2 regions of the Rhizobium sp. X9 genome follow, and region 2 is predicted to be linked to the other one. Evidence: predicted binding sites of a transcription regulator. Region 2 holds the regulator's gene; the other holds the start of a gene.
What was found. The regulator HrcA, encoded in region 2, represses chaperone genes, less so after heat shock. The targets are predictions, from matches to a motif close to GTTAGCACTCNCNNNNNGNGAGTGCTAAC.

Region 1: a site for HrcA is predicted at 5,855-5,883, ahead of groES (co-chaperone GroES). Genes of this name have one in related genera too.

Annotation. Positions count from the first base shown of each region.
Region 1 is NZ_CP071311.1:381,176-397,088, forward strand. It holds gene JZY08_RS01865 (VOC family protein) at 1-114, shown strand, start outside; gene JZY08_RS01870 (ATP phosphoribosyltransferase regulatory subunit) at 132-1,259, shown strand; gene hisG (ATP phosphoribosyltransferase) at 1,256-1,948, shown strand; gene JZY08_RS01880 (DoxX family protein) at 2,013-2,459, opposite strand; gene JZY08_RS01885 (hypothetical protein) at 2,616-3,050, opposite strand; gene groL (chaperonin GroEL) at 3,792-5,426, opposite strand; gene groES (co-chaperone GroES) at 5,501-5,797, opposite strand; gene JZY08_RS01900 (TIGR01459 family HAD-type hydrolase) at 6,168-7,016, shown strand; gene JZY08_RS01905 (bifunctional riboflavin kinase/FAD synthetase) at 7,074-8,054, shown strand; gene ileS (isoleucine--tRNA ligase) at 8,335-11,238, shown strand; gene JZY08_RS01915 (hypothetical protein) at 11,381-12,019, shown strand; gene JZY08_RS01920 (nucleoside deaminase) at 12,072-12,530, opposite strand; gene JZY08_RS01925 (pseudouridine synthase) at 12,602-14,581, shown strand; gene rsmD (16S rRNA (guanine(966)-N(2))-methyltransferase RsmD) at 14,562-15,119, shown strand; gene JZY08_RS01935 (patatin-like phospholipase family protein) at 15,267-15,913, shown strand, end outside.
Region 2 is NZ_CP071311.1:2,689-18,601, reverse strand. It holds gene JZY08_RS00100 (GNAT family N-acetyltransferase) at 1-208, opposite strand, end outside; gene JZY08_RS00095 (ATP-binding protein) at 303-2,552, opposite strand; gene lspA (signal peptidase II) at 2,608-3,096, opposite strand; gene JZY08_RS00085 (RNA methyltransferase) at 3,096-3,956, opposite strand; gene JZY08_RS00080 (class I SAM-dependent methyltransferase) at 3,953-5,086, opposite strand; gene JZY08_RS00075 (LapA family protein) at 5,179-5,520, opposite strand; gene JZY08_RS00070 (integration host factor subunit beta) at 5,586-5,888, opposite strand; gene sppA (signal peptide peptidase SppA) at 5,915-6,868, opposite strand; gene lptC (LPS export ABC transporter periplasmic protein LptC) at 7,116-7,781, shown strand; gene JZY08_RS00055 (LptA/OstA family protein) at 7,798-8,358, shown strand; gene lptB (LPS export ABC transporter ATP-binding protein) at 8,368-9,177, shown strand; gene rpoN (RNA polymerase factor sigma-54) at 9,330-10,880, shown strand; gene raiA (ribosome-associated translation inhibitor RaiA) at 11,126-11,698, shown strand; gene ptsN (PTS IIA-like nitrogen regulatory protein PtsN) at 11,782-12,243, shown strand; gene grpE (nucleotide exchange factor GrpE) at 12,331-12,966, opposite strand; gene hrcA (heat-inducible transcriptional repressor HrcA) at 13,080-14,171, opposite strand; gene rph (ribonuclease PH) at 14,308-15,024, shown strand; gene rdgB (RdgB/HAM1 family non-canonical purine NTP pyrophosphatase) at 15,042-15,686, shown strand; gene hemW (radical SAM family heme chaperone HemW) at 15,692-15,913, shown strand, end outside.

The DNA.
Region 1 (15,913 bases), 380 kb from region 2:
GAAACAGCAGGCTGCCATGTGGTTGAGGATGAGCCGCTTGAAGGATATCACCGGTTTTATGTCCATGATCCCTTCGGAAACCGCATCGAAATGATGCAGCCGCTCGAACCGTGACGAAAAGTACCGTTTCCATGCCCCTGATCGACATGCCGGAATTTTCCGGAGAGCTACTGGAAGAATTCGCCGCGCGCCGCACGAGCCGTGTGAACACGCCGGTCATCCAGCCCGCCGAACCCTTTCTGGATATGGCGGGCGAAGATTTGCGACGCCGTATTTTCATGACGGAGAGCGAGACGGGCGAGAGCCTGTGCCTGCGCCCGGAATTCACCATTCCCGTCTGCCTGCGCCATATCGAGACGGCGACCGGTACGCCGAAGCGTTATTCCTATCTGGGCGAGGTCTTCCGCCAGCGCCGTGAAGGTGCGAACGAATTTTATCAGGCTGGCATCGAGGATCTTGGCGACACCGATATTGCCGCTGCCGATGCCCGCGCCGTGATAGACGCAACCGCCATCCTCAAGCGGCTGCTGCCCGGCCGTTCACTCTCCGTCACGCTGGGAGACCAGCAGGTGTTCGAAGCGGTCGTCGCAGCTCTCGGCCTGCCGCTCGGCTGGCAGAAGCGGCTGGTGCAGGCCTTTGGCGATATGGCGCAGCTGGACGCGTTGCTGGAAAGCCTCGTGCATCCCAAACCCATGACCGGCCTCGACGCGCGGGTCGCCGGCCTTCTGGCCACAGGCGAAGAGGCGGTGCTGGTCGATTATCTCGACACGGTGATGCAGGAAACCGGCTATTCCACCAATGCCAGCCGCTCACCGCAGGAAATTGCCCGCCGCCTGCGGGAAAAGCTGGCGCTTGCCGCCACGCGCCTGCCGGATGAGAGCTTCGAGCTGCTCAAGCAGTTCCTGGCCCTGCAGGCGCCCTTGCCGCAGGCATCGCAAATTCTGGCTGACTTCGCTGCAAAGGCGAAACTGAAACTGGATGGCGCGCTTTCCGCTTTCGATAAACGTGTCGCAGCACTTGCCAATGCTGGCGTCGATCTGGAAACGGTTACCTATGGCGCAGCCTTCGGTCGTCCGCTCGATTATTATACCGGCCTTGTTTTCGAGGTGGTGGAAGCGGGCGGAGACAGCGTTCTGGCGGGTGGCGGCCGTTTCGACCGGCTGCTGACCCTGCTCGGCGCACAGGAAAAAATACCCGCCGTGGGCTTTTCGCTCTGGCTGGATCGCATCGAAGCGGTGCGGGGGAGCGACAAGCCATGATCACCATCGCATTGCCCTCCAAGGGCCGGATGAAGGAAGACGCCTCCGCCGTTCTGGAGCGCGCCGGGTTGAAAGTCGCGGCTGTCGGCAACGACCGTTCCTATCGCGGCCGCATCGAAGGGCGTGATGATATCGAGATCGCTTATCTGTCAGCCTCCGAGATTGCCCGCGAGATCGGCGCTGGTACGGTGGATTTCGGCGTGACGGGGGAGGACCTCGTGCGCGAGGGGCTGACCAACGCCGATGCGCAGGTGGAATTCTGCGCCCGCCTCGGTTTCGGCCATGCGGACGTCGTTGTCGCCGTGCCGGAAATCTGGCTGGATGTGGACAGCATGGCTGATCTCGGCGACGTCGCATCTGAATTCCGCGCACGTCACGGACGAAGGCTCGCCATCGCCACCAAATACTGGCGGCTGACGCAGCAGTTCTTTTCGCGCCAGCACGGCATTCAGCTTTATCGCATCGTCGAAAGCCTGGGCGCGACTGAAGGTGCGCCGGCGGCAGGGCAGGCGGATATCATCGTCGATATCACCTCCACCGGCTCGACGCTGAAGGCCAACCACCTGAAAATCCTCTCCGACGGCATCATCGTCCGTTCGGAAGCCTGCTTCGTACGCGCCCGCAAGGCGGACCATGAGGGCGATGCGGCGGTTCAGGAGATCGCCTCGCGCATCAGGGCTGCGGTTTGACGACGTAAAACAAAAAAGCCGCCGGAGCGATCCGGCGGCTTTTTTATTGGTCGATCCATTTGGCTTATGCGTGGGCCACAGCCGCGCCGCGTCTTGCGTCGACGGAGTAGGCGCCGGGGCCGAAGGCGGCAAGCAGGATGTAGGCGCCGGCAAGGGTGATGTTCTTCACCATCATGATGCCGTTCAGCGTGTTGATCCAGCCAAGAGCCGGCTCAGGCCAGCCGGGAACGGCAACGGTGCCGCTGTGGAACACCAGACCGGTGAAGACGCAGAAGACGGCAAGCGCCCAGGCGGCGATCCTGGTCTGGAAACCAGTGAGAATGGCAAGGCCGGCAACGAGTTCGAACAGGCCTGCAACATAGGCAAGCGCGGTTGCGGCGGGCAGGCCGGCGCCCGTGATCATGCCGGCCGTACCGGCTGGATCGACAAGCTTGCTGAAGCCTGAAGAGATGAAGATGAAGGAAAGCAGAATGCGGGCGATGAGAACGAGAACGTTCTGGCTGCTGGACATGGAAATCTCCGGTAAGTGATCGGCGTGTCGCCGGTTAAGCTGCAGGGCAATGTCTGGAGATATCAATGGCCGAAAATTACTCGCTCATAAAGATGAACAAGAGGAGACGAATTGTCGTCATTTTGTGAACGATCGTCGGCCGCGAGCCGATGATGTCTAGGCGGCGAAGCGAATATCTTCGAAACGCGGAAACAGGAAGAGCCCGGAAATCCGCCCTTGCCGGTCGTCCTCGAAACCGGCGGATTCACCCATGCAGATGACGGGCTGTCGCATCGCCGGCAGGATGAAGAGGTTGGTGGAAAAGCAGAATCGTGAAGGCGCAGTGGAGGCCTGCTCGAAAAGCTCCAGCACGCGGGCATGGTCGCTGCGATCGTAACAGCGGACAAGGCTGAGCAGACCGCATTCGCCGGGCGGCAGACCGTGCATGAAGGAGGCCTGTTCGCCGAGCCGGATGACACCGCTTGAAAGATCGCTGCTCCACTCCTCCGAAATGAAGAAATTGGACAGGGTTCGGGGATCGGGCGTGGTCGTCACGGCCGCAGGCAGAGCATCGTTGCGTCTTGATATTTCGAACAAATCGCGCCCCCGCATGAACATCGTACCAGCACCGCAATTTCAAGCGTCGCTGCCAAGTTGAACTTCCACCGCCACCCGCAGTCGAACGTGTTAGCCAGGCATCGAACCCCTTCAATGCTTGCGTTCCGTCGCGGCACCCTTACGGGGGCTGACTTATAGTTTATTTTCTCTTACCCACAACAACCTGTCAGAGAGAAAATCAAAAATATTATGTATTCCTTCATCGCAATCGCGAAATATATGAAAAAAGACAACTATGTGTCGAACTTATAAGCCGGCGAGGGCGAAACTCCGCCCCACATGCGATTGCGATTCGCTCTTTGGGCTGTCCTATTATTGCATGCACTTCCAAAAACAAGCCGGCTAAGGTCGATCCTGTCCCAAAAAGAGACAATATTTTTAGCCCGCATCGGCCAGGTTGCAATATCTTGCGGATTTGGCGTCGCCGGTTTCCCCCCGCGGCAAAGAAAAAGGGCGATCCGAAGACCGCCCTTTCTTATTCCAGAGACAGGACTGATTGGAAGTCCATGCCGCCCGTCTGGTGCGCTTGCGACGCCAGACCACCAAGATGGCATTGGCGGCAAAGAAAAAAGGGCGATCCGAAGACCGCCCTTTCTTATTCCAGAGACAGGACTGATTGGAAGTCCATGCCGCCCGTCTGGTGCGCTTGCGACGCCAGACCACCAAGATGGCATTGGCGGCAAAGAAAAAGGGCGATCCGAAGACCGCCCTTTCTTATTCCAGAGACAGGACTGATTAGAAGTCCATGCCGCCCATGCCGCCGCCAGGCATCTGGGGCATTGCCGATTCCTTCTTCGGAAGTTCGGCGATCATGGCTTCGGTGGTGATCAGCAGCGAAGCAACCGAAGCTGCGTTCTGCAGAGCCGTGCGAACAACCTTGACCGGGTCGACGATGCCGAGCTGGATCAGGTCGCCATATTCGCCGGTCTGGGCGTTGTAGCCGTAGTTGTCTTCGTTCTTTTCGAGGATCTTGCCAACAACGATGGAAGCTTCGTCACCAGCGTTTTCTGCGATCTGGCGAACCAGAGCCTGCAGAGCCTTGCGAACGATGTTGATGCCAGCTTCCTGGTCGTCGTTTGCACCCTTGGCGGTGATCTTCGTGGAAGAACGCAGCAGGGCAACGCCGCCGCCCGGTACGATGCCTTCCTGAACAGCAGCGCGCGTCGCGTTGAGAGCGTCGTCGATGCGGTCCTTCTTTTCCTTCACTTCAACTTCCGTCGAACCGCCAACGCGGATAACGGCAACGCCGCCAGCGAGCTTGGCAAGACGTTCCTGCAGCTTTTCGCGGTCGTAGTCGGAAGTGGTTTCTTCGATCTGCGCCTTGATCTGGGCAACGCGGCCTTCGATGTCCGACTTCTGGCCGGCACCGTCAACGATCGTGGTGTTTTCCTTGGAGATCGAAACCTTCTTCGACTTGCCGAGCATGTCGAGGGTAACGCTTTCGAGCTTGATGCCGAGGTCTTCGGAGATGACGGTACCACCGGTCAGGATGGCGATGTCTTCCAGCATGGCCTTGCGGCGGTCGCCGAAGCCAGGAGCCTTGACGGCAGCGATCTTGAGGCCGCCACGCAGCTTGTTGACGACGAGCGTTGCAAGAGCTTCGCCTTCGACGTCTTCAGCGATGATGACGAGCGGCTTGCCGGTCTGAACGACAGCTTCGAGAACAGGCAGCATGGCCTGGAGGTTCGAAAGCTTCTTTTCGTGCAGAAGGATGTAGGCGTCCTCGAGGTCCGCAACCATCTTTTCCGGGTTGGTCACGAAGTAGGGCGACAGGTAGCCGCGGTCGAACTGCATGCCTTCGACGACTTCGAGTTCGGTTTCAGCGGTCTTGGCTTCTTCAACGGTGATGACGCCTTCGTTGCCGACGCGCTGCATTGCTTCAGCAATGTCGAGGCCGATCTGACGTTCGCCGTTTGCGGAGATCGTGCCGACCTGAGCAACTTCTTCCGAAGTGTTGATCTTCTTGGCCTTGGCCTGAAGGTCCTTGACGACTTCTGCAACGGCCAGATCGATGCCGCGCTTCAGGTCCATCGGGTTCATGCCGGCAGCAACTGCCTTTGCACCTTCGCGAACGATGGCCTGGGCCAGAACCGTTGCGGTGGTGGTGCCGTCACCGGCGATGTCGTTGGTCTTGGAAGCGACTTCGCGAACGAGCTGTGCGCCCATGTTCTCGAACTTGTCTTCCAGTTCGATTTCCTTGGCGACCGAAACGCCGTCCTTGGTGATGCGCGGAGCGCCGAAGGACTTGTCGATTACGACGTTACGACCCTTCGGGCCGAGGGTGACCTTCACTGCATCAGCGAGAATGTCGACGCCCTTGAGCATCTTTTCGCGCGCTGTGCGGCCGAATTTGACTTCTTTGGCTGCCATTTTCAAAACTCCTGGTTTCGAACGGCCGGACCGGGTCCGGCTTGAAATTTACGGAAACGATGGGTCCGGCGAAATCAGCCGATGATACCCATGATGTCGGCTTCCTTCATGATCAGAAGGTCTTCGCCGTCGAGCTTGACTTCAGTGCCCGACCACTTGCCGAACAGGACGCGATCGCCAACCTTGACGTCGAGAGCGACGACCTTGCCGGCCTCGTCACGTGCGCCGGAACCGACGGCGACGATTTCGCCTTCCTGCGGCTTTTCCTTGGCGGTATCGGGAATGATGATGCCGCCCTTGGTCTTTGCTTCGGATTCAACGCGACGAACGACGACGCGATCATGAAGCGGGCGGAAATTGGTGCTTGTCATTGCCTAATCCCTCGATCAAATGACTTCAGGAACCTTTTGGAGGTTCACGTGATGGGTGTTAGCACTCCCCTTGTTGGAGTGCCAGCGAAACCGAGATAAGGAGGCGTTCTACCTGAGTCAAGAACGCGCCGTCGGAAAAATTTTATGCGCTATGGTTATCAGCGTTCCATGACAGAAATTTCCACGGAGCTGTCGACAGGGATAAATCACCCTTTTGCGACCCGCCATCGTTATCCGGCTTAGCGGGGTTTTATGTTCGCACAGTGGCGTGTGCTTCGCAGGGCGGCTTCAGCGCCGCTTTTTTCCTTGCCATCGGCCCTTTGCTTTGCGATGTGACGCACACCCTTTTCTCGCATCCGGAAAGCATATCATGGCCCATCGCATTCTCACCCTCGGCGAAATCACTGATGGGTTCGACGTTATTCTTTCGGATGTCTGGGGCGTGCTGCACAATGGCGTCAGCGCTTTTCCCCATGCGGCGGTTGCACTGCACGAAGCGCGCAAGGCCGGCAAGACGGTGGTGCTCATCACCAATTCGCCGCGTCCAGCCCCCGGTGTCATTGCCCAGCTTCGCGTGCTCGGCGTGCCGGATGAGGCTTATGACCGCATCATCACTTCCGGCGACGTTACCCGCGGCCTGATCGCCGAAGGTCCGAAGAAAGTCTTCCTGCTTGGCCCGGAGCGGGACATGCCGCTGCTCGAAGGTCTCGATGTCGAACGGGTGGGCGAGGCGGAAGCGCAATCCGTCGTCTGCACCGGTTTCTTCGACGACGAGACGGAAACCCCCGAGGATTATACCGAGATGCTCAAGGGCTTCATCGCCCGCGGCGCGCCGATGATCTGCGCCAATCCCGATCTGGTGGTGGAGCGCGGCGAGCGCATCATTCCCTGCGCCGGTGCCATGGCCGCCTATTATGAACAGCTCGGCGGCGAAGTCCGCATTGCCGGCAAGCCGCATGCGCCGATCTATGAAGCCTGCCTTGCGGCGGCCAAAGAAGTGCGCGGTTCCTTCCCGAAGGATCGCGTGCTCGCCATTGGCGATGGCATGCCGACGGATGTGAAGGGCGCGATTGCGAGCGGCCTCAACCTTCTTTATATCAGCGGCGGCATTCACGCCGCCGAATATACGCTGAACGGCCACACGGACGAGGCGCTTCTGAACGCCTATCTGAAGGGGCAGGGTGCTGCTCCCGGCTGGTGGATGCCACGCCTTGCCTGAGAACGTCTGGCCCGAGAACATCTGGCCTGAGCTGACGTAAAAAATGGATCGACTGCCATGACCGTCTTTCATCGCAACGAAAAAAAAGAGCCACTGCCGGAAGCTCTTCGAGGCGGCGTGATCGCGATCGGCAATTTCGATGGTGTGCATCGCGGCCACCGCGCCGTTCTGGACCGCGCGCTGGAACTGGCCGAGGCGCGTGGCGTGCCGGCGCTGGTTCTGACCTTCGAGCCGCATCCCCGTTCCGTGTTCCGCCCCGAAACGCCGGTCTTCCGCCTCACCCCTGCACCGTTGAAGGCGCGCATTCTTGAAGCCATCGGTTTCCGCTCCGTCATCGAATACCCCTTCGACAGGGAATTCTCGCAGCGTTCGGCGGAAGAATTCGTCAAGTCCATTCTGGTCGACTGGCTGGGCGCCAGCGCCGTCGTCACCGGCTTTGATTTTCACTTCGGTAAAGGTCGCGAAGGCGGCCCGGCATTTCTGATGGCGGCCGGCAAGCGCCACGGTTTCGATGTGACGCTGGTGGATGCCTTCCGCGACGAGGGCTCGGATGTCGTTTCCTCCAGCCGCATCCGCTCGCATTTGTGCGAAGGCGATGTGGCGGGTGCGGCCGGATTGCTGGGTTACCGCTTCACGGTGGAAAGCGAAGTCATCGGCGGCCAGAAGCTTGGGCGCACGCTGGGTTATCCGACAGCCAACATGGCGCTGGCACCTGAAACGGAACTAAAGGCGGGCATCTATGCCGTACGGTTCCGCCGTCCCGACGGCTCGATCCGCGATGGCGTTGCAAGTTTCGGTTACCGCCCGACGGTGACCGAAAACGGCGCGGCGCTGCTCGAAACCTATGTCTTCGATTTCTCCGGCGATCTCTACGGCGAAGTATGTTCGGTGTCCTTCTTCGGACACTTGCGTGACGAGCTGAAATTCGACGGCCTGGAACCGCTGGTCGCGCAGATCAGGCGCGATGAGGAAGAGGCGAGGGCGATGCTCTCAGGCGTGCGGCCGCTAAGCGAAGTTGATGAGAAGATCGCGTTTTGAGCGGGCAGGGCCGGTCAGCCCGTAGTCCGGCCCATATTGCTGTCGCTTTTCTCTTCCTTTTTGCTGGAAAACCGCATAAACAACCGGCCATGTCCCAATACCGGTTGATGTTTAAAAATCAGATTGGCCGAATTATTGGCCCGGCCTTCCGCCCGCTCTGAAGAGCCGGAAGGTCCGGGATTTTGGCGCTTGTCATGGCATTTGTGACGGTGCTTTCCGAATTTGCCCTCTTTGAAATTGAGACGGCGCGACCGATACGGCGCGCAACAACGGTACAATTATGAGCGACACCGCAGAAAAATTCGACTATTCCGCCACCCTCTATCTGCCGCAGACGGATTTTCCGATGCGCGCCGGCCTGCCGCAGAAGGAACCGGAAACGGTCAAGCGCTGGCAGGAGATGGGCCTCTACAGACGCCTGCGCGCCTCCGCCGCCGGCCGCGAAAAATTCGTGCTGCATGACGGCCCGCCCTATGCCAACGGCAATATCCATATCGGCCATGCGCTCAACAAGATCCTGAAGGACGTCATCACCCGCTCGTTCCAGATGCGCGGCTACGACGCCAACTACGTGCCGGGCTGGGATTGCCACGGCCTGCCGATCGAATGGAAGATCGAGGAAGCCTATCGCGCCAAGGGCAAGAACAAGGACGAGGTTCCGGTCAACGAATTCCGCAAGGAATGCCGTGACTTTGCGGCTGGCTGGATCAAGGTCCAGTCGGAGGAGTTCAAGCGCCTCGGCATCGAGGGCGACTTTGAAAACCCCTATACGACGATGAACTTCCACGCCGAAGCCCGCATCGCCGGCGAACTCCTGAAGATCGCCCGCACCGGCCAGCTCTATCGTGGCTCCAAGCCGATCATGTGGTCCGTGGTCGAGCGCACGGCGCTGGCGGAAGCCGAAGTCGAATATGCCGATGTCGAGAGCGACATGATCTGGGTGAAGTTCCCGGTTGTGCAGGCCGCTCCTGTTCTTTCTGGTACTTCAGTCGTCATCTGGACGACCACACCGTGGACCATCCCCGGCAACCGCGCCATCGCGTTTTCGTCGCGGGTCGAATATGGGCTCTACGAAGTCGAAAGCGCCCAGAACGATTTCGGTCCGCAGCCGGGCGAAAAGCTGATCTTCGCCAAGAAGCTTGCCGACGAGGCCGCAGCCAAGGCAAAGCTGACCTTCAAGCTCGTTCGCGACGTGAAAACCGAAGAACTGGCCGCCATCATCTGCGCGCATCCGCTGGCATCGCTCGGTTATGATTTCCCGGTTCCGCTTCTCGAAGGCGATCACGTCACCGACGATGCCGGTACGGGCTTCGTGCACACCGCGCCGAGCCACGGCCGCGAGGACTTTGACGTCTGGACCGCGCATCAGCGTGAGCTGGAAGCGCGCGGCGTTTCGTCGGCCATCCCGTTCCCGGTTGGCGATGACGGTTTCTATACCGAAGACGCCCCCGGTTTCGGCCCGTCTGCCGAAGGCGGCGCTGCCCGCGTCATGGACGATAACGGCAAGAAGGGCGATGCCAATGACCGCGTCATCAAGGCGCTGATTGCGGAAAACAATTTGTTTGCCCGCGGCCGTCTGAAGCACAGCTATCCGCATAGCTGGCGCTCCAAGAAGCCGGTCATCTTCCGCAACACGCCGCAATGGTTCGTCTATATGGACAAGGAACTGGGCGACGGCACGACGCTGCGTTCGCGCTCGCTGAGCGCCATCGACGACACCCGCTTCGTCCCTGCCTCCGGCCAGAACCGCCTGCGCGCCATGATCGAAGGCCGGCCCGACTGGGTTCTGTCGCGCCAGCGCAGCTGGGGCGTGCCGATCGCCGTCTTCGCCGATGAGAAGGGCGAAGTCCTGATCGATGAGGCCGTCAACGCCCGCATCCTCGAGGCCTTCGAGGCCGAAGGTGCGGATGCCTGGTTCGCCGAAGGCGCCAAGGAGCGTTTCCTCGGCAATGACCACGATCATGCCCGTTGGCAGCAGGTCATGGACATTCTCGACGTCTGGTTCGACAGCGGCTGCACCCACACCTTCACGCTGGAAGACCGCCCGGACATGAAGTGGCCGGCGGATGTCTATCTGGAAGGGTCCGACCAGCATCGCGGCTGGTTCCATTCGTCGCTGCTCGAAAGCTGCGCGACGCGTGGCCGTGCGCCTTACAACGCCGTTGTCACCCATGGTTTCACCATGGATGAGAAGGGCGAGAAGATGTCCAAGTCCAAGGGCAACGTGGTTTCGCCGCAGGAAGTCATGAAGGACGCCGGCGCCGATATCCTGCGCCTGTGGGTCATGACCACGGATTATTGGGAAGACCAGCGCCTCGGCAAGGCCATCATCCAGACCAATGTCGATGCCTATCGCAAACTGCGCAACACCATCCGCTGGATGCTCGGCACCCTTGCCCATTATGAGGGCGAGGAGATCGCCTATGCCGATCTGCCGGAACTGGAAAAGCTGGTGCTGCACCGCCTGTCCGAACTGGATGGCGTCGTTCGCGAAGGTTATGACGGCTTCGAGTTCAAGAAGATCGCCCGCGCGCTGGTGGATTTCGCCAATGTCGAGCTCTCGGCCTTCTATTTCGACATCCGCAAGGACACGCTTTATTGCGACGCGCCGTCGTCGCTGAAGCGCCGGGCGGCCCTGTCGGTCATCGCAAAGCTGTTCGATTGCCTCGTCTCGTGGCTCGCGCCCATGCTGCCCTTCACCACGGAAGAAGCGTGGCTTTCGCGTTATCCGGATGCGGAATCGGTGCATCTCGTCCAGTTCCCGGAAATCCCGGCGGAGTGGAAGAACGATGCACTGGAAGCGAAGTGGGAGAAGATCCGCAAGGTTCGCACCGTCGTGACGGGCGCGCTGGAAGTCGAGCGCCGCGAAAAGCGCATCGGCTCCTCGCTTGAGGCAGCCCCTGTCGTGCACATTGCCGACGCCGACCTGCTGGCGGCGTTGAAGGGGCAGGATTTCGCCGAAATCTGCATCACTTCGGCCATTTCGGTGGTGGGTGATGAAGGCCCGGCCGATGGCTTCCGCCTGCCGGAAGTTGCAAAGGTCGTGGTCGAGCAGAAGCTGGCGGAAGGTGCAAAATGCGCCCGTTCCTGGCGCATCACCACCGATGTCGGTTCCGACCCCGACTATCCGGAGGTTTCGGCCCGCGATGCGGCGGCGCTGCGGGAGCTTGCCGCGCGCGGATAAGGAAAATGGCCGGATGAATTGCGCTTTGCGTCTTCATCCGGTACACCTGCCTGAAAATGGCCGGATTTGCACGGCAATGCGGGCTGCCGCCTGCCGAAAGACGATGTCTGGCGAAGTGGGACGGACGGCTGGAAGGGTTTCAATGAAGACGATGCAGGGTAATGCGCAGGGTTTGGGCATGTTTCGCACGGTTGCAGGCATCACGGCCATAGGCGTGCTGCTGGGCGCTTGCACGAGCCCGACCTACGGTACGGGCAAGACGGCGGCGGAACAGCTTGTCGACGATCTCGGCAACGCAACCTCGATCACCGGTGACCAGAGCAAGCGCAACCTGAAATACAGCCCGCGCCCCGGTCTTGTCGTTCCTGCCCAGTCCCGTGCCGAACAATTGGCCGCGCCGCAGCAGAATATGGCGAACCGCGAAAACAACCCGCAATGGGTTGAATCGCCGGAAGAGACCCGCGAACGTCTTCGCGACGAGGCGGATGCCAACAAGAACAACCCGCATTACCGCTCGCCGCTGCTTGCCGGTAACGGCACCGCCGGCCAGATGACCGAAAGCCAGAAATGGGAAGCCTTCCGCAAGGCGAAGGCCGAAGCCCAGGGCGGCTCCGTCGTCAACGCCCAGCGCCGGTTCCTTACCGATCCGCCAGCCGAATATCGCAGCGTGCCGCAGGATCAGCTGACCGACCTCGGTGAGCCGGAACAGAAGAAGGAAAAGCGCCGCAAGAAAGAAGCGGCTGTCGCCAACACCGGCAAGAGCTGGTGGAACCCCTTCTGATAAAATGACGGGCTGATGGTGGCCTGCGGGAGAGGTTTCTCCCGTCGGCCGCTCAATCGTCGAGACGTTTCTCGCGGAAAAATTGCCGCAGGATTTCCGCACTTTCGCTTTCCGCCAGTCCCGAATAAACATCCGGCGCATGGTGGCATGTCGGCTGGCTGAAGAAGCGCACACCACTATGCACCGCGCCGCCTTTGGGGTCTTCCGCGCCGTAATAAAGGCGGCGGATACGGGCGAATGAGATCGCCGCCGCGCACATGGTGCAGGGCTCAAGGGTTACATAGAGATCGGCGCCGGGCAGCCGTTCCTGCCCCAGCGCCTCGCAGGCCATGCGGATGACGGCGATTTCGGCATGCGCCGTCACATCGTTCAATTCACGGGTGCGATTGCCGGAGCGGGCAATGACGCGGCCATCCAGAACCAGCACCGCGCCGATAGGAACCTCCTGGCGTTCGCCGGCGGCGCGGGCTTCCGCCAGCGCCAGTTCCATGAAATGCGTCCTTTCGGCCATTGTGTTTCAATTTCCTCTTAACCCTTGTGCTTGGACCTGATAGGACAGCCCAAACAACAGGCAAACAGCAAATGACTTTTAAAGACAAGCCGAAGCGTGACGGCGGCAAGACATTTAGCCGCGACAAGAAGCCGAAAGGCCCCGGCAAGCCGGCCTCGGAGCGTGAGAAGAAACCGGCCGAAGCAAAGGCAGCCCCGGCGCCCGAAACCGTGGTCGGCACCAAGCCCGAACGCATTTCCAAGATCATGGCCCGCGCCGGTGTCGCGTCGCGCCGCGATGTGGAGCGGATGATCATGGAAGGCCGCGTGTCGCTGAACGGCGTCAAGCTGGATAGCCCGGTCGTGAACGCCACGCTTTCCGACAAGATCGAAGTGGACGGCATGCCGATTCGCGGTGCCGAGCGCACGCGCCTGTGGCTTTACCACAAGCCCGCCGGTCTGGTGACGACCAATTCCGACCCGGAAGGCCGCCCGACCGTTTTCGACAATCTGCCGGGGGAACTGCCGCGCGTGCTCTCCATCGGCCGTCTCGATATCAATACCGAAGGCCTGTTGCTGCTCACCAATGATGGCGGCCTGTCCCGTGTGCTGGAACTGCCGACCACCGGCTGGCTGCGCCGCTACCGCGTGCGCGCCCATGGTGAGGTCGATCAGGCCGCACTCGACAAGCTGAAGGACGGCATCGCCGTCGACGGTGTGCTGTATGGCGCAATCGATGCCACGCTCGACCGTACCCAGGGCCATAATGTCTGGATCACCATGGGTCTGCGCGAAGGCAAGAACCGCGAGATCAAGAATGTGCTCGGCGCGCTCGGCCTTGAGGTCAACCGCCTGATCCGTATCTCCTACGGTCCGTTCCAGCTCGGCGATCTTGCCGAGGGCAAGGTGCTTGAAGTGCGCGGCCGCATGCTGCGCGATCAGCTCGGACCGCGTCTGATCGAAGAGGCAGGCGCCAATTTCGACGCGCCGATCTACAATACATCCGGCGACGATGAGGAAGAGGCCCCGGCCAAACGCGCCAAGCCCGAATGGGCCAAGGGCGACGCGCCGGAAGGCAAGCCTCGTTTCGAAAAATCCGCCGGTAGACCGGAAGACCGTCGCGAAAAGGCGCTCGGCCGTCTCGATACCAAGCGCGGTGACAAGCCTGCCGGCAAGTTCGGCTCCAAGCCCGCCGGGAAGTTCGGCGCAAAGGGCCGCAGCGAGGACGATGGCGAAGAGCGCCGCAGCCCCCGCCAGCCCGCCGGCACCAACCGCACCGCCAATGTGTGGATGGCGCCCGGCGCAAGGCCGACCCGTGACGGCAAGGAACGCAAGTCTTCCGCCCGTGCGGAAGCGGAAAGCCTGTTCAAGAAGCCATCCGCCCAGGCGGAAGCGCGCCGCAACGTCGTCAGGCATGCCGATGCCGAGGGCGAGTGGATCCGTTCGGATTCCCCCCGCGAAGAGGAAGGTGGTCGCGGACGCGGCGACCGTCCGCGTGGCGGCAAGAGCTTTGGCGATCGCGCGCCGCGCGGTGAAAAGACTTTTGGCGACAGGCCATTCCGCGATAAGCCGCGTGAGGATGGTGACCGCCCGCGCAGCGACCGCCCCCGTGGCGAGAAGAGCTTCGGCGACCGCACCGCGCGTGGCGGAAAGCCCTTCGGCGACCGGCCGTTCCGCGACAAGCCGCGTGAGGATGGTGATCGCCCGCGCAGCGACCGTCCGCGCGGCGAAAAGAGCTTCGGCGATCGCACCGCCCGTGGCGAAAAACCTTTCGGTGACCGGCCGTTCCGTGACAAGCCGCGTGAAGAGGGTGATCGCCCACGCAGCGATCGTCCGCGTGGCGAGCGACCTTTCGGGGATAAGCCCCGGGGCGCAAAACCGGGTGGCAGACCCGCATCGGGCAAGCCATCCTTTGGAAAACCGGGCGAGCGTGGCGAACGTTCGGGTTTTTCGGGCAAGGGTAAAGGCCCCGGCGGCAATGGCCCCGGCGGCGGCAAGCCGGGTGGCAAAGGCCCGGGTGGCAAACCTTCTGGAGGCAGGGGAATGACACGTAATGCGGATCGTAGGCGGTGAGTTCCGCGGCCGGACACTGGCCGCGCCGAAATCGAATTCCATTCGTCCGACCATCGACAGGACACGGGAAAGCCTCTTCAATATCCTGAGCCACGCCTATCCGGAAAGTCTTGACGGTACGCGCGTTCTGGACGTTTTCGCCGGAACCGGTGCGGTTGGGCTGGAGGCTCTTTCGCGCGGCTGTCGCGTGGCGCTCTTCGTCGAAAACGGCGTTGAGGGCAGGGGGCTGCTCTGGGAAAATATCGATGCGCTCGGCCTGCATGGCCGCGCCCGCATCCTGCGGCGTGACGCCACCAAGCTTGGCGGTGTCAACAATATCGAGCCTTTCGATCTTCTGTTTGCCGATCCACCCTATGGCCATGGCCATGGGGAAAAGGCGTTCGCGGCAGCACATGGCGGCGGCTGGCTCACACCCGGCGCGCTTGCCATTCTGGAAGAGCGCGGTGATGTTGCGGTTAATGTCGATCCAGCGTTCAAGCTGCTTGAAAGCCGTATCTTCGGCGACACGAAAATGCATTTCTACCGTTACGAGCCCTGACGGGAACCTTCCCGTCACGCCACGGTCTTGTCTTGTTTGCCGAATAGGCAGAGCCTGCGTCCTGTCGCCCGATACTGTCAGGCCAGTGTCGCGATAGGCTATGCCGGCAGACAGGACCTGTGCGGGGAAAGAGTTTTGGGTATTCGCATGGAGCAGGGTGTAAACGAGAGCGTCACGATCGTCCGCACCGGAGAAGATGTTCTCGAAGGCGGCGGCACGGGTGGCCACGAGCCGACATTCGGCGTGGCGCTCGGCGGCGGCGGTGCGCGCGGCATCTGCCACATCAACGTCATCGAGGCGCTGGACGAACTCGGTATCCGGCCGGTGGCGCTATCAGGTTCATCGATCGGTTCCATCATCGGTGCAGGCATGGCGGCCGGCATGACGGGCCGGGAAATCCGTGAATATACGCTCGAACTCATGGGGCGGAAGGGTTCGGTGGCCAACCGGCTCTGGAGCCTCGGCCCGGCATCGATGCGCCATGCGGTGGACGGTTTTCGTCTCGGGCAATTCAATCTCGAGCTCATTCTGCACGCTTTGATGCCGCAAGCCTTACCGAAGGACTTTTCCGAGCTTGCCATTCCGCTCAAGGTGATAACCACCGATTATTATGCCCAGACCGAAGTGGTGGTGGAGAGCGGCGAGATCATCCAGGCGCTGGCGGCATCTGCCGCCATTCCGGCCCTGTTCATGCCTGTTCGTATCGATGGCCGCATCATGATCGATGGCGGCATCTTCAATCCCGTGCCCTACGAGCATCTGCTGGACCAGGCCGATATCGTCATCGGCGTTGA
Region 2 (15,913 bases):
CTGCCGGAAGGCGCGCCTTCATTTCCTCGACAAAGACCCGGTAACGCACGGATTGTGCGGCATCGATCTCACGCTCATTTCTTGCGAGCCGTGTTTCAAGTGTGCCGATACGACCGAAAAGACCCTCATTATCCTGCACAGTCTCAGGACGGGGGTGAATGACAACATTGTTTTCACAAATGTCGTGATTGAGTATTTCGGCAACCATGGGGAATCGCTCCGCCACCAAAGAATTTTCCTGTCATAAATCACTAATTGACGACAGAATAGTGACAAAATGCAGCCAGATCGAGTCTGTTAAATTATGATGGCAACAGGCGTTTCGCCTCCAGCAGGCGGCGGATTTCCTCGACCAGCCGCCTTGGGTCGGCAGGCTTGGTCAAAACCTTCGCCGCACCGGCCTTCAGCAGGATTTCGGCGGTCGCGGCGCTTGCATCGCCGCTCAGCACGATAACGGGAATATTTCCCTCAGCCTTCAGCGTCAGGAGAAGGTCAGGCAACACCTCGAGCCCCTCGCCACCCGGCATATTGAGATCGGAGATGATGAGATGTGGCAGGTGGGGAACCCCCGGCGCCACCGACTGAAGCAATGCCTGAAAATCGTCAACGGTGCGGACGATAAAACCGCTTTTTTCCAGAACGGCACGGATGATGCGCGCATTGACGGCGTCGTCCTCGGCCACGAGGATATCAATGCCGCTTGCCCCTTCGCTCACCCGCGACGAAAATCCCACATCGGGGTGGTTGTCGTTGATGGCATCGCGCCGCTCTATTCCACGCAGGCGACCGCACAGGACGTCGATCAGTGACTTTTCCCGCAGCGGCCGGATCAGCCACGCATCAAAGGACACATGCATCGTCGAAGGCCGCTCTTCGGGACTGACCATAAGCGTGCGACGAACATTCTGTTGCGGCCAATCCTTCAAATCGTCCCTGAACAGAGCCGAAATGCGCTGATCGACGATGATATCGGTGAGGCCGGCGGTTGCGCCGTCCATTTTGTCCTGCAGCCTTTGCAGATCCTCCGGCTGATGGATGAGAGTACATTTGCCGCCGAAAGCCTCTATCGCCTCCATCGTCACCGCTGCCGCGACGCCCTTCGGGGCGATGAGCAGGACATTCGTGTGCTGAAGGCAATGACGCCGGCCCTGGTCCGGCATTCCGGCAGGCGCGCTGCCGGGGCGGAAAGCAAGCTTGAAGGTGCTGCCTTTGCCCTTTCGGCTCGACACCGTGAGGCTGCCGCCGAATTCCCGCACGATGCGGGCTGAAATGGCAAGACCGAGCCCGGTGCCTGCACTTCTCTGAGACATCGGGCCTGCCTGCTCGAACTCACCGAAAATACGGGCCTGTTCCGCCGCACTCATACCGGGGCCGGTATCTTCGACGGTGATCAGCAATTCACCCTCGACCATATGCGCCCGGATGACCACTCCACCTTCCCGGGTGAATTTGACGGCGTTTCCGAGGAGGTTGAACAGGACCTGGCGCAGCCTTGCCGGATCGAAATCCAGATAATCGGGCACATCGGGCGTGACGAAAGAGGTGATTTCGATGCCTTTTTCATGGGCGCGATGCGCCAGCATTTCCACGATGCTCTCGATCAGCCGCCGCAGGTTTTCCGCACGCGGATTGAGCTTGAAACGGCCCGCCTCCATGGTCGAATAGTCCAGCAGGTCCTCGACCAGCTGCACAAGCGACTGGCCGGACTGTTTCATGCCATCGAGATAATTCCGCTGCTCTTCATTGAGCTTCGTCTGCGACAGAAGATGGTTCATGCCAAGCATGCCTGACAGCGGCAGGCGGATTTCGTGGCTTACGGTGGCCAGCAGCCGCGCTTTTTCGGCATCGGCCTTTTCGGCGCGCAACCGGGCGTCCTCCCTTTCGCCAAGCGCCAGACGCTCTTCGGTCACGTCCCTTGCGATGCTGCTGATGAGAAGACGGCTGCTTGCGAGATCGCGGGTCACGGCATCATGCCAGGAGAAAATCCGCTGCCCGAAAGGGGTCGCGATTTCCACGTCATAAACGTGAGCCTTGCCGCCCGGCCGGAAAGCGATGCCTATTTCCTCGCAGCTCAGCCCTTCGGGAGCAAAACACCCCGTCATTTCACGAAAGACGGTGTTCGCCTCGACGATACGCCGGTCCATATTGCGGATCACGACTATATCGCCCATGGCTTCCTGCATCCCGGCAATCAGCGAACGGTTCTGCGTTTGCCGCAGACGGACATCCGAGGAATCGGCTGGCAGTTCGTCGGGAAGAGGTGAAGATTTGCTGAACAGCGCGTAGAACAGAAGACCGACGAGCACGGCGGCGAAGAAGGATGCCAGCGCGACGGTGACAGCATAGGGCACCGCAAGCGCAATCAGGGCCGCAGAGAACGCACCCACCGACAATGAAACGGCGACATGGAGGGCGATCGACCTGGCGTCGACCTCATGGCGCTCAACGGCTTTGTGAGATGTGGTGTCGGCACGATCCGCCGGCTGCGCTGCCGGGGCAGCCAGGCCGAGGCCATCTGAAACTCTTTCCCGAAGTCTTGCCGGTTCGCTCATAGACAACCGCTACCACGGCAGCGGTTTTGATATGTTTGGCTGAAACCCTAAAATTTTACTTTTTAGCTGCCCGAGCGTGCAGAAACTCATCCAGAATGACGCAACCCGCTCCGATGGTTATGAAAGTGTCGGCAAGATTGAAGACCGCGAAGGACCATGTGTCTGTGTGAAACAGGATATAGTCGATGACGTGACCGTAGAAAAAGCGGTCGAGAAGATTGCCGGCCGCGCCCGCGATGATGAAGGCGAAGCCGAGATGGGCGAAGGTTCGGTCCGCCGCCGTCTTGCGCCAGAGCCACAGGACGAAGACCACGATGACGAGCCGCATGCTGACGATGAACCAGCCATGCATGTCCGACAGCATCGAAAATGCGACGCCGAGATTATAGGTGCGATAAAGCGCCAGAAACGGAACGACCGGCACCATCTCCTGCAGCGGCAGATAGGCTTCGACCAGTTGCTTGACGATCTGGTCCAGCACAAGGGCAGCAACGATCAGCGCGAAAGCCGGGCCAAATTTCGAAAACAACGCCGCTTTGGCCATTACTTCACCGGTGTCAGTTCGAGGAGATGTCGCCGCGCCTCGAAAAGCATGACGGCGGTTGCGATGGCGAGATTGAGGCTGTCGGCACGGCCCTGCTGCGGAATGCGCGCCAGCTGATCGGCCTTGCCTGCCAGTTCCGGCGGCAGGCCCGATTGTTCGTTGCCCATCAAAAGCACGACCGGCTTTCCGGCATAGTCGATCTTTCGATAATCGACCGAGCCGGCGAGATGGGTGGCGACGACGCTGACATTGGCCGATTTTTTCCAGGAGAGGAATTCCTCGACCGAAGCGCGGGCAACAGGCGTGGCGAAAACCGAACCCATGGTGGCGCGAACCGTTTCCAGCGAAAAGGGATCGGTGCAATCGCCAACCAGAATGACGCCCGAAGCGCCTGCCGCATCAGCCGTGCGGATGATGGTGCCGAGATTACCGGGATCGCGGACCCGGTCGAGCGCGATATAGGTCTCTCCCTTTTCCGGGCGAATATCCTTCAGCGGTTTCCATTTCTGCTCGAAAATGCCGACGACCATCTGCGGATTGTCGCGGCGGGTGATCGAGGCGATAACCTTTTCGCTGACTTCCAGCACCAGACCGCCAGAGGCGACCGTCTTCACCGCCGCCTGCTCCACCAGCGGCTTGCCTTTGGCGGCCTTGGCATAAACCAGCGTCTTGATCGTCCAGCCCAGTTCAAGCGCGTCGATGACCAGCTTTAAGCCTTCCGCCATGAAGGTGCCGGTCTCTTCCCTGCCCTTTTTCTGGGTGAGCGCCTTGATATCCTTGATGATGGGATTGGCAAGGCTGGTCACTTCCTTGACCTGGCCAACCCGGCGCGTGGTGTTTTCGCGCATGTCGTTCGTCATTTCGGCTCCCAGCGGCTGAACAGCGATGTGGAAAGCACCCGTCCCGGCGTCTTGCCGTCAAGCCCGGCCTCGCGAATGACGAGTTCGCCGGATGCCACGACGCCACCGGCGCCACGCATGGTTTCGCGCATCAACTCATGCATCGAATAGAAGCTTGCACGGATGGAATAGGCCGTCAGCACCAGGCCGAGCGCCCTGGGCGACAGGATTTCGCGGCAGATATCCAGCATCAGCGGCAGATGATCGAACAATTGCCAGATCTCACCATGAGTGCCGCGACCGAATTTCGGCGGGTCGGTGAGGATGATGTCGTAGGTGCTGCCGCGGCGCTCCTCACGCTGGATGAATTTCATCGCGTCTTCGCAAATCCAACGGATCGGCGCCTGTTCGAGCCCGGCAAGCGCCTGGTTCTCCTTCGCCCAGCCGATCGCCTTCTTGGAGGCGTCGACATGGGTGACTTCAGCCCCCGCAGCCGCCGCAACCAAGGAGGCGACGCCGGTGTAACCAAACAGGTTCAGCACCTTCAGCGGCCGGTCGGCGGTCTCGACGGCATTTTTCAGCCATTCCCAATGGACGATCTGTTCCGGGAAGACGCCGACGTGACGGAAGGCCGTGAAACGACCAAGAAAATCGACCCCAAGAAGGGAGAGAGGCCAGGTCTCACCGAGCGCTTCCTTTGGAAAACGCCAGCGGCCCATGCCGTCCTCATCGGTATCGCCGGTGAAAATGGCGTCGGCATTCTGCCATACGCGGTCGGGAACCGACGGTTGCCACAGCGCCTGCGCCTCGGGACGAACGACGCGGTAATCGCCATATTGTTCGAGCTTCAGGCCGTTGCCGCTGTCGATCAGGTGAAAATCGCCGGCACCACTCGATTCCAGAATGACCGGAACCTGTTCTGCGGGACGTTCGCCGGTGCGAGGCTTGAGAGGCCGCTCGGGCGCCTGCTCAACGGCTGTCGCCGGAATGGCCTTTCTCTTCGGCGCAGGTTTCGGCACGCTGCGCACCGCATCCGGCTCGCGCTTTTTCGGTGCCGTATCCGCCCGCCGTGCCGGCTTTGCGGCATGAACCTGTTTTTTTTCGCTCCCGGCACGCGCACGATTGCCCGGCCGGCTGTCTTTTTTCTTCAATGGAAATCTTTCCGCTTCTGCCCGCGTCTTATCGCGCAGCAAATAGCATTCCACGCGCCGCTCGCCTAGAGCCGGAACGAATGTCGGCTACATCACTTTGCCGGGAGTTGGCCCGCATTTGGAACATGTCCGGTCGCGGCGGCTTTCTGCCGGTTCGCCTCGTCATGCCAGCGAACGGCCTCTTTCGCCTCGATACGGGCGCGCTTGCGGTGCTTGCCCTGCGCAAACCACGTGGCCGAAGATCCCAGAAGCACGCCGAAAATGACCGCCAGAAACAGGAATACGAAAAACGGCGCGGTGAAGGACAGAACACCGTCTTCGGGCCTGAACGGATTGAGCGCCAACGTCACGGCCTGACGATTGGCCACGCACAGGATGACGAGGATAATCGCCAGCGGAAGCAGGATGATGAGGTTGATGATTTTTTTCGACATCCGAGAATACTCCATCGCTGCGGGGTTCCGCCGGCTCCGTTTCCGTCGCCAAACGGCAAGAACGATCAATCGTCCTCTTCGTCACCCATTCCAGGGTTCAGGCGCTCGCGCAGTTCCTTGCCCGTCTTGAAGAAAGGCACCCATTTTTCCTCGACGAAAACCGACTCACCCGTGCGCGGGTTCCGGCCGGATCGCGAAGGACGGTTTTTCACCGAAAATGCGCCGAAACCACGAAGCTCGACACGATTTCCTGCCGCCAGGGCATCGGTGATTTCATCCAGCACCGCATTGACGATGTTTTCCACGTCGCGGTGATAAAGGTGCGGGTTACGCGCAGCAACGATCTGCACCAGTTCAGACTTGATCACGGTTGCCCCCTGAAAGAATTGGATTTTTAACGCGGATCAACCTGCCAAACGGAAACAAGACCGTCAAGAAACAACTTGTCCGCACCGAGCTGGCCGGAGCCCGCAAAGGGAATTAAATCGTCATATCCCAGAAACTTCGCTATTTGCGCAACACTGAAAAGCGAAAAAGGCGAACGGGACGATGGCGCGCGCCATTCGACGATCGGCAAATCCTTGGCGACGCCGCGTGTTTCGAAATAGCCGCGAATTTCCTTCTCGCCACCCAGCGTGTCGACCAGCTTGTTGGCGAGCGCCTGCCTGCCGGTGAAAATCGATCCGTCCGCGAGTTTCAGCACATCCTCGCGCGGCAGCTTGCGACGATCGGCCACAAGGTCGACGAACCAGCCGTAGCTGTCCATCACCATGGCGCGGATCATCGTCTTTGCCTCTTCGGGCGCCTCATGGAAGGGCGAAGGTTCGGCCTTCAATGGAGAAGACTTGATTTCCTGCAGCGAGACGCCCAGCTTTTCCATCAGCTGGCCAACCTGCGGATATTGAAAGATCACGCCGATCGAGCCGGTGATCGAGGTTTCCCCGGCGACGATGGTATCGCCGGCCGACGCGATCATATATCCGGCGGAAGCCGCCAGCGTGCGGACATCCGACACGACCGGCTTCTTTTCCGCAACGCCGCGAATGGCCTTGAAGATGCGCTCACCGCCATAGGTGGTGCCGCCGGGCGAGGAAATAGAAACGATCAGGCCTTTGACATTGTCGCTCTTGGCAATCTTGTCGAGCCGCTCCAGAAGTTCGGTATTGTCCTGGATCAGACCGGAAATCTCGACACGGGCAATATGGGGCTTGGCGCTTTGCTGCGGCTCGGTCCATAAAAACCGGTAAAGGCCGAAAATGCCGGCGACGAGCAGGAGAACGGCGGCAATCCGCCAGAAAGTCAGCTTGCGGCGCAAACGCCTGCGATCCGCTATCGCCATATTATCCATCGAGAACCTCTGCCATCCGGCCTTTGAAGCGACATAAGCATCACGGCCATATGGTTCTTCTAACGCGAAGCCGCAAGGAAACAATAAGGAAACCAGAATTACGATAAAATTCGCATTTCCCTTGCACCTTTCCAGACAAAAACCATATTGGCAGGACAAAGCACTCATGCCAAAGACATTAAGATAAACATATAAGCTTCAGTTGCGCGCCAAAATGGTGCCCAGGAAGTTTTCCGGATCCACTCTTATGCTTGAAAGACTCCGCGAACCAGCGCCAGCATTTCCGCTGCCCAATGACCAGAACGGCGCTTACGAGCGCGCGCTCAGGCATTCTGCGCGCGTGAAACGGCTGAAAATCATCCTGCCGCTCGGCGCAGCGGTCATTTCGCTTGCCTTCATCGCTGTTTCGCTGATCCGAACCTGGGCGCCTGACGAGGTTTCGCTGGAAAGTGCAAGGATCGAGGACGGCAAGATCGTAATGGAAAAACCCGCCGTTGCGGGCCGCAACGAGAAGGGGATCGACTATTCCATGAACGCCGACCGTGCGTTGCAGGACATCGCCAACCCCAACCTGATGACGCTTGAGAAGGTTCTGGCCGCCGTGCCGGTGAACGATGGTATCGCCCAGGTGATCGCCCAGGAAGGCATCTTCGACCGGGCCACCAATAAGCTGAAGATGACCGCACCTTTTGACATCAATCTCAGCAATGGCATACAAGCGAAGTTCCAGTCTGCGGACGTCGATCTGAAAGCCGGAAAAATGAGCAGCCAGGAGCCCGTTTCAATCAAAACAAACGACGGCTCGATTGTTGCGCAATCGATTGATATCGCCGATAATGGCAAGACGATTACATTTTCGGGGCAGGTACGGGCACGTATCGCTGCATCCAATATCAAAAATGAAGGCAAGTGAGAGCCCGGTCCAGATGATGCAAATTTCCCGTCCCGTTTCCATTGGCAGATCCGCCGGCCTTACAGCTGCTGGTCTTTTTTTCTCGTGTCTTGCAACTGTGGCTTTTGCCCAGAACACCACCAGCAATATGCAGGGCGTGAAGCTTTCCGGCGATCAGCCGATCGCGATTGAAAGCGATCAGCTCGAAATCCGGGATCAGGAGCGCAAGGCCTATTTCACCGGCAATGTGAAAGTGGTGCAGGGCACGACTACCCTTCAGGCCGGCAAGATGACCGTGAACTACAAGGGGCAAGGTTCGTCGCTCACCAGCGGTGATGCCAACATCGAAAAAATCTTCGTGGACAATAACGTCTATCTGACGTCCGAAACCCAGAAGGCCACGGCCGATCACGGCGAGTTCGACATGGCGGCGCAGACCTTCATCCTCACGGGCAAGCAGGTCGTGCTGTCCGAGGGCACGAATGTGTTCACCGGCTGCAAGCTGACTGTGTTGATGAATACGGGACAGGCCAAGCTCGAAAGCTGCGGCGGTCCCGTCCGGATCATGCTCGATCCAAAATCGCAGAAAAAACAGTAGTCTCACCTCGTGAAGATACCCTCGATCTCAAAAATATTTGGCGGTGGACGCGACCGGTCCGCGGACGCGCCCTCACCGGCCGACAAGGCTCGCTATGAAGGCACGCTCATCGCGCATGGTCTGACCAAGACCTACAATACGCGCCGGGTCGTCAATGGCGTGTCATTGGTCGTGCGCCGCGGCGAGGCAGTTGGGCTGCTCGGTCCGAACGGCGCGGGCAAAACCACCTGTTTTTACATGATCACAGGCCTCGTGCCGGTGGATTCCGGCAAGATCGCCATCAATGGTAACGATGTGACCGGCATGCCGATGTACAGGCGCGCGCGCCTCGGCGTCGGTTATCTGCCGCAGGAAGCCTCTATCTTCCGTGGACTGACGGTCGAGGAAAACATCCGCGCCGTACTGGAAGTACACGAGCCTGACAGCGCCAAGCGCAACCGCAAGCTTGATGAATTGCTGGAAGAGTTCCACATTGCGCAGCTGCGCAAGTCGCCCGCTGTCGCGCTGTCGGGTGGTGAACGCCGCCGTCTGGAAATCGCCCGCGCTCTGGCGACTGATCCGACCTTCATGCTTCTGGACGAACCCTTTGCGGGCGTCGATCCGATTTCCGTCAGCGACATCCAGAATCTCGTCCGGCATTTGACCGCACGCGGGATCGGCGTTCTCATTACGGACCACAATGTTCGCGAAACGCTCGGCCTCATCGACCGCGCCTACATCATCCATGCCGGTGAGGTTCTGACCCATGGCCGCGCAGACGATATCGTCAACAATCCGGACGTGCGTCGGCTCTATCTCGGCAATAATTTTAGCCTGTAAGCTTCGGGCGCGAAAGATTCTTCATCGCGCCCCGCCCTGACGCTTGACCAAACATAATAAAAAAGCAATTTTTGGGCCAAGTTCTCTTGCCCTCGCAAAATTTATGAAAACTGTGGCAATGGAGAAGCTGTAAGGGGAGTTTCGCGTCCGCCATGGCATTATCTGCCAGCCTTTTGCTGCGTCAAAACCAGTCTCTCGTGATGACACCGCAACTGATGCAGTCCATCCAGCTGCTTCAGATGACGCATTTCGAACTGACGCAGTTTATCGCGCAGGAGGTTGAACGCAATCCGCTGCTCGAAATTGCGGCAAACGATGGCGATTTGGGCGGCGACAGCCCTGCGGATGCAGAGAATTTCGGCGATGCCGACAGCGAGGCCTCCGACAAATCCGCAACGGTAACGGCCGATAGCGACGACTGGTATGGCGAGCGCGCCGCCAATCTTGGCGAACAGCTCGATACCAGCTTCGAAAACGTCTTTCCCGACGATGGCGAACCCCGAAAGGCCGATGCCCCCGAGCTGGCAAGCCAATGGAAATCCATGCCCGGGCAGGAGTCCGGCGAAAGTTACGATCTCGACGATTTCGTTGCCGCGAGACAAAGCCTCGGTGACCATCTCAATCAGCAATTGCCGCTTGCCATATCCTCCCCGGAGGACAGGATGATAGCCGATGCGCTGATCGGCCAGCTCGACGAAACGGGATATATCGCGACGGATGCCGTCGATGATGTCGCGGAACGGCTGGGAGCTACTCCGTCGGCAGTGGAGCAGGTTTTGAAGACCCTTCAGGGTTTCGACCCTCCGGGCGTATTTTCCCGTTCGCTGAGCGAGTGTCTGGCGATCCAGCTTGCGCAGAAGGACCGCCTCGATCCGGCCATGCGGGCGCTTGTCGACAATCTGGAGCTCCTGGCCAAACGGGACTTCGCGGCCCTGAAAAAACTCTGTGGCGTCGATGAAGAGGATCTTCTCGACATGCTGGCGGAAATCCGCACGCTCAATCCGCGCCCCGGTGCCGGCTACGATTCGATGGTCTCGGAGACAATCGTCCCTGATATCATTGTTCGCCCCTCCTCGGCAGGCGGTTGGCTTGTCGAGATCAATCCCGAGACCCTGCCGCGCGTGCTCATCAACCAGACCTATTTCGCCGAAGTCTCGCGGCACAAGACCCGTCAGGGTGAGGATCAGGATTTTCTGGCTGAGTGCATGCAGACGGCCCACTGGCTGACCCGCAGCCTCGACCAGCGCGCCCGCACAATCATGAAGGTGGCCACCGAAATCGTTCGCCAGCAGGACGCCTTTCTTGTCAACGGCGTGGATCACCTGAGGCCGCTGAACCTCAAGACCGTGGCCGACGCCATCAAGATGCATGAATCCACCGTCAGCCGCGTGACGTCGAAAAAATACATGCTGACACCGCGCGGGCTGTTCGAGCTGAAATATTTCTTCAGCGTATCGATCAGCTCCGTGGAAGGCGGCGACAGCCATTCGGCGGAGGCGGTGCGCCACCGCATCAAGGGCATGATCGCGCAGGAGGCTGCCGACGCCGTGCTTTCCGACGACGATATCGTCGACAATCTAAAAAAGAGCGGCATCGATCTCGCCCGCCGCACCGTCGCCAAATATCGTGAGGCGATGAACATCCCCTCCTCCGTGCAGAGGCGTCGGGAAAAGAAGGCGCAGGCAAGAGCCTCCGCCTACTGAGCGGCGAAAACGATCACGTTTTCAGGGCTTGGCTGCCCCACCCCGGCTGCACCATTGACTCTTGTCACGCCAGGGGCTAGAAGCCCGCCGCACACGTAAGCAAGGTCATTTGTAACGGATTCATCTCCACCGTCCATGGGCGTAAAATTCGAATGGGGGCTTTTTAAGGTCTTCGAAACGCTTGGATGCGCGCTCGGCTTGACGTAAGCTGGTACTCGCAAATCACTACAAAAAGGAAAATTTCCATGAGTGTGCGTGTATCTGGTAAACATATGGAGATCGGTGAATCTTTCCGTCAGCGGATTGAGGACAATATAGGTCTGGCAGTTACCAAATACTTCGATGGGGGGTATTCAGGCCAAGTGACCGTGGAGAAGTCGGGATCGCGTTTTGCCGCCGATTGCAAGCTGCATCTCGATACGGGCGTTGTATTGCATGCGGCGGGTCAGGCAAATGATCCGCAAGCGAGTTTCGATGCCGCCGCAGAGCGGATTGAAAAGCGCCTGCGTCGTTACAAGCGCAAGCTGAAAGACCATCATAGCGGCGCAAATGGCGTGATGCCGGAAATCGCCTATACGGTGATGGATGCTATTCCCGATGAGGATCACGAGGTCCCTGAAGATTACGCACCCACCATCGTGGCAGAGAGTTCGAAACAGATAAAGACAATGTCCGTTGCCAGCGCCGTGATGGCGCTCGACATGACGGATGAACCGGTTCTGCTCTTCCGCAGCCCGGGCAAGGAATATCTCAACATCGTCTACCGACGTCATGACGGCAATATCGGCTGGATCGACGCGGAAACGATCAAGAGCTGAACAGTCTGACAGGACTGTGGGAGGCAGAGCGCGAAAGCGTATCTGCCTCCCACATCGTCTCGATGGCATGAAGGAAAAAGAGAATGGCGTTGGCAGATTTGCTGCAACAAGATGCGATTATTCCCGCCCTCAAGGTGAATTCCAAAAAGCAATTGCTTCAGGAGCTGGCCGCAAAGGCAGCCAGAATTACCGGAGTCTCGGAACGGGAAGTTTTCGACGTCATCCTCCAGCGTGAAAAGCTCGGCTCTACCGGCGTCGGGCACGGCATTGCCATTCCGCACGGCAAGCTCAGCAGCATTCACCAGATCACAGGCGTTTTCGCACGCCTTGAAACCCCGGTCGATTTCGAAGCGCTGGACGATCAGCCGGTCGATCTGGTTTTCCTGCTGCTCGCGCCCGAGGGCGCCGGCGCGGATCACCTGAAGGCGCTTTCCAGAATTGCGCGCGCCCTGCGCGACCCCGAACTGGTAGCCAAGCTGCGCGCCACCGATTCCGACACGGCAATCTACGCCTTCCTCAATCAGGAACAGGCGACGGCGGCCTGATAGCCACTTTTCTGCTGGCCTCAGTTTTCATGACATAAAAAACGCGCCCTGAAGGCGCGTTTTTTATTGGGGTAAGAAGAGAATGCCTCAGGCATCCTTTTCATTGAGAGAAGAGGTGCCCGGCTCAGCCGATGCGGATATCTCAACTTTCGGGCCGCCCTTGGCGACGCCAACCATGGCGGGACGCAGCACGCGATCACCGATGGTAAAGCCGGCCTGAACCACCTGAAGGACCGTGTTGTTCGGCACCGCCGGGTTGGGGATTTCGAACATGGCCTGGTGGAAATTCGGGTCGAATTTCTGACCCTCGGCATCGATCTTCTTCACGCCGTGGCGCTCCAGCGTCGACAACATCGAGCGCTCGGTCATCTCCACGCCCTCGATCAGACCGTTGAGGCCGGCTTCGCCATTGGTCTTGAGTTCATCCGGAATGGCCTCGAGAGCGCGGCGAAGATTGTCGGAAACGGCCAGCATGTCACGTGCGAAACCGGCGAGCGAATAGGACTTAGCATCCTTGACGTCGCGTTCGGTACGGCGGCGAAGATTGTCCATTTCCGCTGCGAGACGCAGGAACTTGTCGCGCAGATCGGCATTTTCGGCCTTGAGCAGTTCGACCGGATCGGGTTCGGCGGCTTCGGCAGGTCCTTCCCCGGCAAGCGCGGGTTCGACAAACTCTTCGGCGACGTCCGCGTCAGGTCCGGGCTTTTTTGTATCGTCGGTCATGACGTTCTCCAGATTTGAATGTTGTTGGTTGCGCCCGATATCGAGCTTTGACGGGCAAAAATCAAGGCTTGCGGCGAAAAGCTTGCCGCATTCTCTGACCTTGCGGCTTTGTCCTATCTCTGCTTGCGGGAAAGGCGGGCCATGATCTGCGCTGTATAGTCAACCATAGGTACGATACGGGCGTAATTGAGCCTGGTGGGACCGATGACGCCGACCGCACCCACGACACGGTTTTCCTCATCGCGGTAGGGCGCGACGATCAGCGATGAACCGGACAATGAAAAGAGCTTGTTTTCCGAACCGATGAAAATCCTGACCCCAGAGCCGCTTTCCGCAAGATTTAGGATCTCGATGAGATTTTCCTTGCGCTCCAGATCGTCGAAGAGCAAGCGCACGCGATCGATATCTTCCTCGCCGGCGAGACCCTCGAGCAGGTTGGAGCGTCCGCGAACGATGAGGCGGCCGAGCTTGCCATCCTCATTGTCACCTGCCCAGACGGCCAGGCCGCGCTCGATCAGATCCTGCGCCAGCGTGCCCAATTCCGATTGCAGTTCTGCCTGCTGCCTCTGGAACTGGGTTCGCAGCTCCTGCAGCGTCTGACCGGACAGGTGGGCATTGATGAAATTCGCCGCCTCGATCAATTGTGATGACGAAATGCCGGCGGGCAATTCGATGATGCGGTTTTCGACCTGGTTGTGATCGCCGACCAGCACGGCGAGCGCCTTGGTGGGCTCCAGCCGGATGAATTCCACATGTTTGAGGATGACGTCGTTCTTGGCCGTCAGCACAAGGCCCGCACCGCGCGACATGCCTGATAGCATGCGGCTCGCCTCCGTGAGCAACCCTTCCAGAGATTGCTCGTGGCCGGCGACCGGGCCGATCTGCCGGTCAATGTTCGCCCGTTCTTCTGCGGGCAGATCGCCCACCTGCATGAAGGCGTCAACGAAGAAACGCAGCCCCGTCTGGGTGGGCAGGCGCCCGGCACTGATATGCGGCGAATAGATGAGGCCGAGTTCCTCAAGGTCGCTCATGACGTTGCGGACGGAGGCGGGTGAAAGCGACATCGGCAGCAGCCGCGACAGGCTGCGCGATCCCAAAGGTTCGCCGGTGTCGAGATAGCCTTCGACGATGCGCCGGAAAATCTCCCGCGACCGTTCATCCAGCAGCGATGCCTGATCTTTTGAAAGTGGTGCTGAAAAGCCCATCTCGTCCGTTCTTTGTCATCCAAATCCTGTTTGCATCAATATAATGCGTCGCACCGCTGGGACAAAATGGAAATTGGCTTTGCAAATGCGCGGGCCTCGCCTTAGAAGGCAGGAACCAACATGGAGAGTGGATCATATGCGGCCTTCAGGCAGAAAAACCGATCAGATGCGCAAGGTTTCCTTCGAGCGTAATTTCTCGAAACATGCGGAAGGCTCCTGTCTGGTCAAGTTCGGTGACACGCATGTGCTCGTCACCGCAAGCCTTGAGGAAAAGACGCCGCCGTGGCTGCGCAACAGCGGCAAGGGCTGGGTCACCGCCGAGTACGGCATGCTACCACGTTCCACCCATGAACGCATGAAGCGCGAAGCCGCCGCCGGCAAGCAGGGTGGGCGCACGCAGGAAATCCAGCGCCTCATCGGCCGCTCGCTCCGCGCCGTCGTTGATCTGCAGGCACTCGGTGAGCGCCAGATCAGCATCGACTGCGACGTCATTCAGGCCGATGGCGGCACACGCACCGCCTCGATCACCGGCGCATGGATTGCTCTCCACGACTGCCTGAAGTGGATGGAAACCCGCAACATGATCAAGGTCGAAAAGGTCCTCAAGGATCACATCGCGGCGATCTCCTGCGGCATCTTCGCAAAACAACCGGTCATCGATCTCGATTATCTGGAAGACTCTTCCGCCGAGACCGACGCGAATTTCGTCATCACCGGCTCCGGCGGCATCGTCGAGGTTCAGGGAACGGCGGAAGGCGCCCCCTTCTCCGAAGAGGAATTCCTGACGCTGCTCGGCCTTGCAAAGGCAGGCTGCAGCGAGCTGGTCGCCCTTCAGAAACAGGCGATTGCCTGAGCCGACAGGAAAACGTCATGCGCAAGCTCGATACCAGAACGATCGTCGTCGCGAGCCACAACAAGGGCAAGATCGCCGAAATTGCCGATCTCATCGGACCTTTCGGCTTTTCCGCCAAATCGGCTGCCGAGCTGAATTTCGAAGAGCCGGACGAGACGGGCACCACCTTTGAGGAAAATGCCGCCATCAAGGCGCTTGCCTCCGCAAAGGCGTCCGGCCTGCCTGCTCTTTCCGACGATTCCGGTCTGGTGATCGACGCGCTGGATGGCGCGCCCGGCGTCTATACCGCCAACTGGGCGGAGACGGCCGACGGCACGCGCGACTTCGCGATGGCCATGCGGAAGGTCGAGAATGCCCTTGCCGAACGCGGCGCATCCAACCCGGAAGATCGCACAGGCCGCTTCGTCAGCGTGTTGTGCCTTGCCTGGCCCGACGGGCATGTCGAATATTTTCGCGGCGAGGTTGAAGGCAATGTGGTGTGGCCGCCGCGCGGGACGAGCGGTTTCGGTTATGACCCCGTCTTCAAGCCTGAAGGATATGACACCACATTTGGCGAGATGACGGCGGATGAAAAACACGGCTGGAAGCCGGGTGACGCGGTAGCGCTGTCACACCGCGCCCGCGCCTTTAAAAAATTCGTAGAAACCTGCCTGGAGGCATGAACCCGATGGTCGGGGAGCATCATTTTTCTGCCCCCGGCGCATCGCTTCTGCCGGACACGGGCGATCCCGGCTTCGGGATCTATCTGCACTGGCCCTTCTGTGCGGCCAAGTGTCCCTATTGCGATTTCAACAGCCATGTCCGCCACCGTCCGGTGGATCAGGAACGGTTTACGGCTGCCTTTCTGCGTGAAATGGAACATATGCGGGCGCTCAGCGGCCCGCGGGTC